DNA from 2 places in the Paenarthrobacter sp. E2MeOHC11 genome. Region 2 is predicted to be linked to the other one. Evidence: predicted binding sites of a transcription regulator. Region 2 holds the regulator's gene; the other holds the start of a gene.
The links. Region 2 encodes LexA, which represses DNA repair genes until DNA is damaged. Its sites were predicted from a motif close to TCGAACANNTGTTCGA; they were not measured.
Positions count from the first base shown of each region.

Region 1 (4,565 bases), 250 kb from region 2:
TGCTGCTGCGGGCCCTGCTCGGCGCGGGCGGAGCGGTATTGTCCAGGGAAGCGCTCTCGGACCTGTTGGACCTGCGTGGCTCCGTGCACGCCCTGGACATGACAGTCAGCAGGCTGCGGTCCTCGCTGCCGGATGGCAAGCTCGTGGAGACCGTCGTGAAGCGCGGTTACCGGCTGCGGGCGTAGGTCCTCCGCTTCCTCGACCCCTGCCACGCTACGCCGCCTTCACCAGGGGAAGTTCGTCCCAGTTGGTGGTGTAGCGGGGGCTGAGCATGTCCCGTTTCATGGACCAGTCCGGGCCGCCCTTAATGCCGGCGTGGCCCAGGCCGATGGAGCCCCGGCCATACCGCTTGCTGACTTGCTCCAGCAGGGGGCCGATGCCGCGCTCCTCATGACGGTTCTCGAAGATCTCCAACGGTTTCTGGTTGCCGCTGGGACGGAGGTCCGTGACCATGATTCCGGCTTTGGCATACTTCACGCCTTCCTGGATTTTGGGGACCAGCGCGTGTGCGGCCTTGGTGAGGAGCACGGGGTCCGACGTGGGCATGGGCAGCCTCACGGTGACCGTGGGAAAGGACTTATCGTTCGGGTTGTAGACGGACGTCGCGGCAAACGCTGTTAGGAGCTTGGCCTGAAGATCGTGCTTGGCCAGCCTGGCACTGGCCATTTGACCGTAGACGCTGAGCACCTGCCGCAGCTGGTCCGTCGTCGTAATCGGTGTGGAGAACGAGCGGGAGAAGATCAGTTGGTCCCGGCCGACTCTCTCTTCCTCCATGGGAATACAGGGCGTGCCTTGGAGTTCCAGGACGGTTCGCATCATGACAATCGAGAACTTGTCCCGCAAAGCAATCGGGTCGGCGCGGACCAGGTCCAGGATTGAGAAGATTCCCAGGGCGTTCAGGCGCTTGGTAAGCCGCGTTGCCACACCCCAGATTTCAATGACGGACAGCCGTGCCATGAGAGCTTCGCGTTGGGCTTCGGGGACCGAGTCCCAGCGGCATACGCCGTGGAAGGCTGGATTGTGCTTAGCCCATTTGTTGGCGAGCTTGGCCAGGGTCTTGGTGCGGGCGATTCCGACACAGACCGGAACCCCCACATGCCGTTGGCAGGCTGCCTTGATGGTGCTTCCCAGCTCCAGCAAGTCCTGCGGTTGTCCCCTGACTCCGAGAAACGCCTCGTCAATGGAGTAGACCTCCTGCCATGCCGAGTAGCGGGCCAGGAGCTCCATGACCCGGGAGCTGATGTCGCCGTACAGTTCATAGTTGCTGGAGAGCGCTATCAGCCCCCATTCCTTGGCCCGTGGGGCGATCTTGAACCACGGCTCCCCCAGCCCAATGCCCAGCTTCTTGGCTTCCGGCGACCTGGTCACGGCGCAACCGTCATTGTTGGACAACACAATCAATGGCTTGCCCTCCAGCGCGGGGTTGAATGCCCTCTCCGCCGACGCATAGAAGCAGTTGATATCCACATGGGCAATCTCTTGCATTTGATGCATGAGAGCTGGCTTGGACATCATTCTCCTTGCGTTCGCCACTAGCACGCATGCCCGCAATCATCACGCAGGACACCCCATGCATTCGAATATATCTTCGAATGCATCAACTGTACCGCCGACCGGCGACAAGAAACCGCGTTGCAGCAGCGACCGAACTCCGCCCACAACATCAGCTCCAGTTCGATATCAACCTGCCGCTGATCACACCGCTTGGGTTAGTCGTGGGCGGGTTCGCCACTGACTTGGTGGTCGGCGTGGTTGATGGTCTCCTGGATGAGCCGGAGTTTGGCGAGTTGCCAAAGAAGGTTGAGGCGGGTCGGTTCGGCCAGCATCCGAAGTGTCACGGCTGCGATTTCGAGCAGTTCCGGCCCGGACTGACACCATCGAGGAGTAGACCCATCCTTCAAGTGCATATGTCGCGTTTGTGCACTCAAAGATAGAACGGATCAACTCGGGGATCAACGGGGGCGGCAACAGCTAGATGTGATGCAGGCACGTGGTTGCAACGCCCCAGATGGTCAGCTCAGACATTGCCGGCACGCGAATGTCCGGGTACTTGGGATTGTCCGCCTGGAGGATCACCCCTGAGGGCGTGACGCGGAGCCTCTTGATGGTCAACTCACCGTCAAGGACAGCCACGACGACGGACCCGTCCTTGGGCTCCAGCGCCCGGTTAACGATCAACTCGTCCCCGTCGCTGATCCCGGCACCCTCCATGGATTGCCCCGTCACCCTCACCACGAAAGTGCTGGTGACATCCTTGATCAGGTGCTCATTGAGATCGATCCTGCCGTCAAAGTAGTCCTGGGCAGGCGATGGATACCCTGCCGCCACCGGGATTGGAGCCAGCAGTACCGACATCAGGGAAAAGCCCGCATCTATCACGCGGGGGCCGACGATCACGCCCACAACACACCTTTATTCGAATATATGTTCGATACTTGAGTGTACAGCGGTTGGCGGACATTGTTCGATCTCCACCCGAAACCTACCCGCGGAACCGTGAAATCGCGGGCCGGAGATGGCATGGCTGCTGGTCCCCGCTGGGGCGGGGAAGGCAGATAGAGCTATCCGCCGGTTCCCGGCCGGGCTGGTGCTGTGATCTCGCGCGCGGGCAGGACGGCGGCGTCCAGGATGGTACGGTTCCCGAGCGGCCGTTCGAGATCGACAGCGAAGGGCGTCGCCGGGTTTCCCTGACAGGTGGCCCACTGCGCCCCGGCGGGCTGCACCCCCAGGACGACCTCGACCGTGGACTCTGTTTCGACGAGCTTGACGACGTCAATCCGGCCTTCGGCGTTCTTCCCGGAGTTGCAGTCGAACTCCGTGACGAGGAGAGCCACGCGATCGGACTCAGGGGCCGGCGGCAACGAGGGATCAAGAGTGACTGCGCCGGCTCTCAGCTCGCCAAGGTCCAGCGTGGGCGTGCAGGTCGATGACTCGACGACCGCCCATACCGGTTTACCTGGTTCCGATGCCATGGAGTGGGTGGAAATGACGATATACATGTAGTCGCGGACATCGCCGTGGCCGTGATCCTGGGGAGCTGCGAGTTTGTTCATGAGCATCACACGATCGCTGCTCTCCTGCGCAATCAGCCAGGTGACCGGGTCAAAAGCCGAGACCCCACGGCCGGCGAGAGCCGGGGCGGCCTCCGGGCCGAGCTCGCTGGCCGGTCGTGGATTGTCCAGCGCCTGACGCGAAACCTCGTTGCCTTGGCACAGCACAACTTCCGGTCGGATTTCCGGGGTTGGGCTCCCGGCGGACGGCAGGCTGGCAGACGGCAGGCCGGCGGCCGGCTGTCCGAGCGATGCGCACCCCGTTCCCAACAGCATCAGGGCTCCGCAGGCCAATGTAAGGCGTGGTGCTGCTGTCAATAGTTTCCCCATGCCGCCAAGGCTACGCCGCTCACCGGACGGGACCCATCACCGGACGGGACCCATCACCGGACCAGACCTCATCATCGGGCAAGCCCCGCCCATTCGCGAACCTCTCCGGTCACTTTCCCGGCACGTTGGCCACGTGAGGTGGCGTCAGATGTGCCGAAGATACCTCTGAGGTGCGTCCAGGAATGACCGCCAGTTGGCAACAAGATCAAGATCTTCCCAGTCGCGTGCCCGCAGGCCCCAAGGCCCGACTTCCAGGATCCGGGCGCCCGGAAGGGCCGCCAGAAGAGGTGAGTGCGTGGACATGATGACCTGGGAATCTCCGTGGGACAACAGGTCCTTCAGAACACTGAGAAGGCTGAGGCAACCGCTGAACGACAAAGCCGACTCGGGCTCATCGAGCACCCATAATCCGTGTCCCTTGAATCTGTCCAGCGCCAATTCCAGGAATGATTCGCCGTGGGACATGTCGTGGAATGGGATGTCCCCGGATGTGCTCGGGTTCATCTCGAGGTACGTGAAGAATCCGTGCATGGTTTCGGCCCGCAGGAAGTACCCACGCCGGCTGGCACCGGCATTCCGGACAAGCTGCAGGTGATCGGCGAGGACGGATTCGCTGGACCTGGTGGTGTGCCGCGCGCCAGTCGAACCGCCCTCCGGCGACAGACCGTAGGCCAAGGCGATGGCTTCCACCAGCGTCGATTTTCCGGACCCGTTCTCGCCAATCAGGATCGTGGCGGCGGTCAGATCGAGGCCCTCATCAAGCACCTGGGTAACAGGCGGCAGCGCTGCCGGCCAGCGACCGCGATCAAGAACGTTTGCTGGGTCCTCGGCAAGCCGCCGGATTGGATAGGTATGGAGGGGCATGCGCCCATTCTTGCAGTCACCGAATCTTCGGCTAGCGGACCACCCGATATCGTACGTGCGTCACGAGCCCGGTCCCCCGTACGTCCACCGGCTCCAGGCGGACGTCCCCGACTCCGTCCAGCAATCGTTCGCCACCGCCGAGAATTACGGGCGAGATGTGGAGCCTCAACTCGTCCATCAGCCCCGCCGAGAGGAACTGCCGGGCCGTCTGCGCTCCGCCGGCGATGGCCACGTTCTTGCTGCCGGCAGCTTCCCGGGCACGGTCCAGTGCAGCCTCGATACCGTTCGTGACGAAGTGGAACGTCGTGCCGCCCTGCAGCT
Region 1 covers NZ_CP196673.1:604,729-609,293, forward strand. Annotated here, with positions in the region: gene ACSSVG_RS02665 (uroporphyrinogen-III synthase) at 1-185, shown strand, start outside; gene ACSSVG_RS02670 (Y-family DNA polymerase) at 214-1,512, opposite strand; gene ACSSVG_RS02675 (hypothetical protein) at 1,710-1,907, opposite strand; gene ACSSVG_RS02680 (LexA family protein) at 1,972-2,403, opposite strand; gene ACSSVG_RS02685 (hypothetical protein) at 2,562-3,380, opposite strand; gene ACSSVG_RS02690 (AAA family ATPase) at 3,525-4,244, opposite strand; gene ACSSVG_RS02695 (dihydrofolate reductase family protein) at 4,276-4,565, opposite strand, start outside.
Region 1: the regulator LexA is predicted to act here: its motif matches at 1,577-1,592, upstream of ACSSVG_RS02670 (Y-family DNA polymerase).

Region 2 (4,565 bases):
CCAAACCGTAATCCTCTGCCCGGACTCCGCGTACGTATTCGGTATCCGTGCCACTGGCCAGCAGGGGGTACATCGAATACGTGGGCGGGAATCCGAGTGCCTTCCGACCGGGTCCGCCGAATGCTTGGAGGATCTGCTGCAGGACCTCATTTGAACCATTGGCGGCCCAAATGTTGTCCGGGGTGAGATCGTGGCCAAGGTATTCGGCCAAGGACTCGCGCAGTTCAGTGAACTCCCGGTCCGGGTAGCGGTTCAGCCCCGTGGCCGCGGCGGCAACGGCTTCCGTGATGGCCGCCTGGACGTCCGCGGGAACGCCATGAGTGTTCTCGTTGACATTGAGCAGGATAGGAACGTCAAGCTGCGGTGCGCCATAAGGGCTCAGTCCACGCAGGTTGGTCCGGAGGGGTAGTCGGTCTAGTCGCTCAAGCTGGTCACTCACCAAGACAGTTTAAGGGGCTACCGGGACTGCCGAGTAACTGTGACGCCGCGCCACCGGATCCAGCCACGGTGGAACGCGCTAGCTTGCCGGGACGAACAAACGCTGCCCGGGCTGGATCCGGCCACCATGGAGGTCGTTGAGCTGAATGATCTCGGAGATGACATCCCTGGGATCGCGCTCCGGAGCAGCTGCGCCGGCGATACCCCACAGCGACTGCCCGGGCTGGACCGTCACGGTCACCGCGACCGGCGGCTGGAGCTGCGCCTGCGAGTCCGAGGCCTTGGCAGGGGACGTAATGAAACCGGCCAGGCTCAGCAGCGCAGCCACCAGCAGCATTGCGGGGATGCCAAAGAAGACCATCCGACCCCGGCGGGTAAGACGCAGGCGCGTCGGCGCCTGGGTAGTGCGGAAATCAGCGAACGTAGTGATTGCGGACATGAGCTGAGCCCTTCTGAGCTATTGCCTTGCGCCGGATTCCGGTACATGGCTGCCAATTCTTTGTGTTCCCCTCCCCCGATCCCGGATGTTCGAACACTCTGTTCGAACATCCGTCATCCGGTTCGGGTTTATAGAACACATATTCGAACCTTGCTATGACATTTTTAGCACTTATCAACGAACGGTGTCGAGACTCGCTAGAACAAATGTTTGATAAACGCCTGTGCCTGCCCTACGTTTGAGTGAAGAAACAGCACTGTTTCAGTGGAACAGGAGGGTCTGACATTTTTTGCAGACCCGACACCCCTGGATCGTTCCGGGGCGAATGGAAAGGCACTGGCGAACATGGCAGCGAAAGCCACAGGCGGCGGGGCACCCCTGCGGAGCCAACAGCCTCAAAAGAGTCCCAAGAGCCTGACTGTCCGGCAGAAAAAAATTCTGGAGACCATCCAACGCTCGGTGAATGACAATGGGTATCCGCCAAGCATGCGTGAGATCGGTGACACCGTCGGCCTGGCAAGTTTGTCGAGTGTCACGCATCAGCTTTCCCAGCTCGAGAAGCTCGGCTATCTGCGCAGGGACCCCAAGCGTCCCCGTGCCATGGAAGTCCTGATGCCGTTGACGTTGGATGGCGGACCAATTCCCGGCGTCGAAGCCCCTGCGACGCTGCGCAGCGCGGGTGGCCTTGCCGTCACGGAGCTGGCCAGCGCCAGCGATACTGCCATGGTTCCCCTGGTGGGCCGGATCGCTGCAGGCGGCCCCATCCTGGCTGACCAGGCAGTGGAAGACGTCTTGCCCCTTCCCAGGCAACTTGTGGGCCACGGCGAACTGTTCATGCTGAAGGTGGCAGGCGACTCAATGATTGATGCCGCCATCTGCGACGGTGACTGGGTTGTTGTGCGCCGCCAGAACGACGCCATCAACGGCGACATCGTGGCCGCACTGCTGGATGACGAGGCTACCGTCAAGACGTTCCGTCAGCGCGATGGCCACACGTGGTTGCTGCCCCAGAACACCCAATACGAGCCAATCCTTGGCGACCAAGCCACCATCATGGGCAAGGTTGTCTCTGTTCTGCGTTCCCTGTAGGTGCCCACTAGGTAGGTACCCCAAGCCTCCTGGGCGGCTTTTGCCGCACCCAGGAGGCTTTGTTGGCCCCACGAGGCATTGTTGGACCTAGGAGGCCTTGGCGGAGCCCAGGCGTTCCAGCACGCCGCGCACAACCGCCCTGTCCGTCGTCGCCCAGAACGGCGGAAGCGCAGCCCTCAGAAAACCGCCGTAGCGTTCCGTCGACAGCCGTGAGTCAAGCACGGCCACGACTCCCTTGTCTCCCGTTGAACGGATAAGGCGCCCAGCGCCTTGTGCCAAGCGGATGGCGGCATGCGTTGCTGACACGGCCATGAAGCCATTCCCGCCCGACTGGGCGACTGCCCGGGAGCGGGCAGTCATCAGGGGATCGTCGGGGCGCGGGAAGGGAATGCGGTCAATCACCACCAGGCGGCACGAACCACCCGGCACGTCGACGCCCTGCCAGAGTGACATGGTGCCAAACAGGCAAGTGTCCGGCTCATCTGCGAATTGCTTCACAAGGGCAGCCATGGTGGATTCGCCCTGGCAGAGAATGTCCATGTCAAGGCGCAGCCGCATGGCGTCGGCGGCTTCTTCGGCAGCTCGCCGCGAAGAGAAGAGACAAAGCGCTCCCCCGCCGGATGCCCGGATGAGGTCTTCGAGCTCATCGAGAGCCTCGGGCGAGGTCCCACGCCCCGGCTTGGGCAAGTGCTTGGCAACATACAGCACCCCCTGTTTGGGGTAATCAAAGGGCGATCCAACATCAATCCCGGTCCAGCTCGGGGCGCCGTCGCCGATGAGGCCCAGACCTCCAGCCGCCGGTTCGAAGGCAGAGCCAATCGCCAGCGTGGCGGAGGTGAGCACCACGGTGTGGCCCTCGAAGAGGCCTTCGCGCAGCCGTCCCGCGACGCTGAGTGGCGCGATGTTGATCAGTGCCGGTGCCGTTTCATCAGGCTGCGAGTAACCCTGTTGGGGGTCGAAGGTGCTGTTGCGGGAAAACCAGACCACTTCCCGGTTCTCCTTGGCGGCCAGCATCCGCTCGCACAATTCAAGAATGAGCATGAGCCGTGAGCGAGCGAGCTGCCTGCCGCCGTCGACCGCGTTGGAAGAGTCGGTCTTGGAATCTGAGAGCGCCGCGCGGGTCGCATCGCGTAACTGGTCAAGGCAGTCAAGCTGTTCGTCGTTGAGCCCACTGGCCAGCAACCCGTTGGGCACCCCTGCGATGGCCATGTCCAGGCGCTCCGCCGCAGCGTTGAGGGCATCCACCGTGATGGCGGTGTGCTTGCGTGCGCTTGACGCCGCGGCATGAACCATGGCCACAGACAACTGGCCCGAGACCGCGCCGGTCACGCGATCCTGCAGCTCGTGTGCCTCGTCCACCACCACGACGTCATACTCAGGCAACACAGCCAGCCCTTCAAAGGCGCTGACGGCAAGCATGGCGTGGTTGGTGACGACGACGTCGGCCTCACCCGCGCGGGACCGCGCCAACTCACTGAAGCACTCTTCAGCCACCGGACACTTCTGCGCGCCGAGGCACTCCATGGAGGTCACAGAGACTTGCCGCCAGGCACGGTCCGTGACGCCGGGCATCAGTTCGTCACGGTCGCCGGTGGTCGTCTTTTCGGCCCACTCGCGGAGGCGGACCACTTCCTTGCCGAGCTGTGACTGCGGTCCGCCCATGGATGCCGCGAAGTGCGGCACGCTGGTGTCCTCGCCTAAGGAAAACAGCTGCCCCTCGGACGGCTCTTCGCTGGGGAACCCACCTTCCAGCTTCTGGCGGCAGACGTAGTTGGCCCTGCCCTTCACGAGCGCCACGTTGACGGGTCGTTCAAGGGCAGGGTTGATGGTCTCCAACAGCCGGGGAAGATCCCGGCCAACAATCTGGGTTTGCAGTGCCAAGGTGGCGGTGGACACGAGCGTCGGTTTGTTGCTGTCCATGGAATGCGCGATCAACGGAATCAGGTACGCCAAAGACTTACCTGTTCCCGTTCCTGCCTGGACCAGCAGGTGCTCCCCGGTTTCAATTGCCCGGGTGACATGTTTGGCCATTTCGTGCTGGCCGGCACGGCTTTGACCGCCCATGCCGGCGACAGCACGATCCAACAGCTCAAGGGTGGCTTTCTCTCCCACCGATTCGACGGCGTCCGCCGCCACCTTCTCAACCATTGCTGACGAAAGACTCCAGTTCGGCTGCCAGGCCCTCGCGGACCATGACCACCACGCGGGTGCCGTCTTCCTCATGCTCCAGGTTCAGGATCTCCGAATCAGAACTGTGCAGCTTGCTGATCATGTCTCCCCGGTCGTAGGGAATAAGCAGCTCAAGCCGTACGCCCGGGCGCGGAATGGACTGGCTGATGTCTTCCAACAGCTCAGCGATGCCCTGGCCTGTACGAGTGGAAACCACCGCATGGCGGGGCTCCTTCTGTTTGAGGCGCTCCACGACGAAAGGATCCGCCACGTCGACTTTGTTCAGGACGATGATCTCAGGAACCTTGCGGGCATCCACTTCAGTGAAAACAGCCCGTACGGCAGCGATTTGACCTTCTGGGTCCGGGTGCGAGGCATCCACGACATGCAGGATCAGATCCGCGTCAGCAACTTCCTCCAGCGTCGACCG
Region 2 covers NZ_CP196673.1:353,198-357,762, forward strand. Annotated here, with positions in the region: gene ACSSVG_RS01600 (histidinol-phosphate transaminase) at 1-439, opposite strand, end outside; gene ACSSVG_RS01605 (LysM peptidoglycan-binding domain-containing protein) at 518-877, opposite strand; gene lexA (transcriptional repressor LexA) at 1,223-1,966, shown strand; gene ACSSVG_RS01615 (ATP-dependent DNA helicase) at 2,054-4,114, opposite strand; gene hflX (GTPase HflX) at 4,107-4,565, opposite strand, start outside.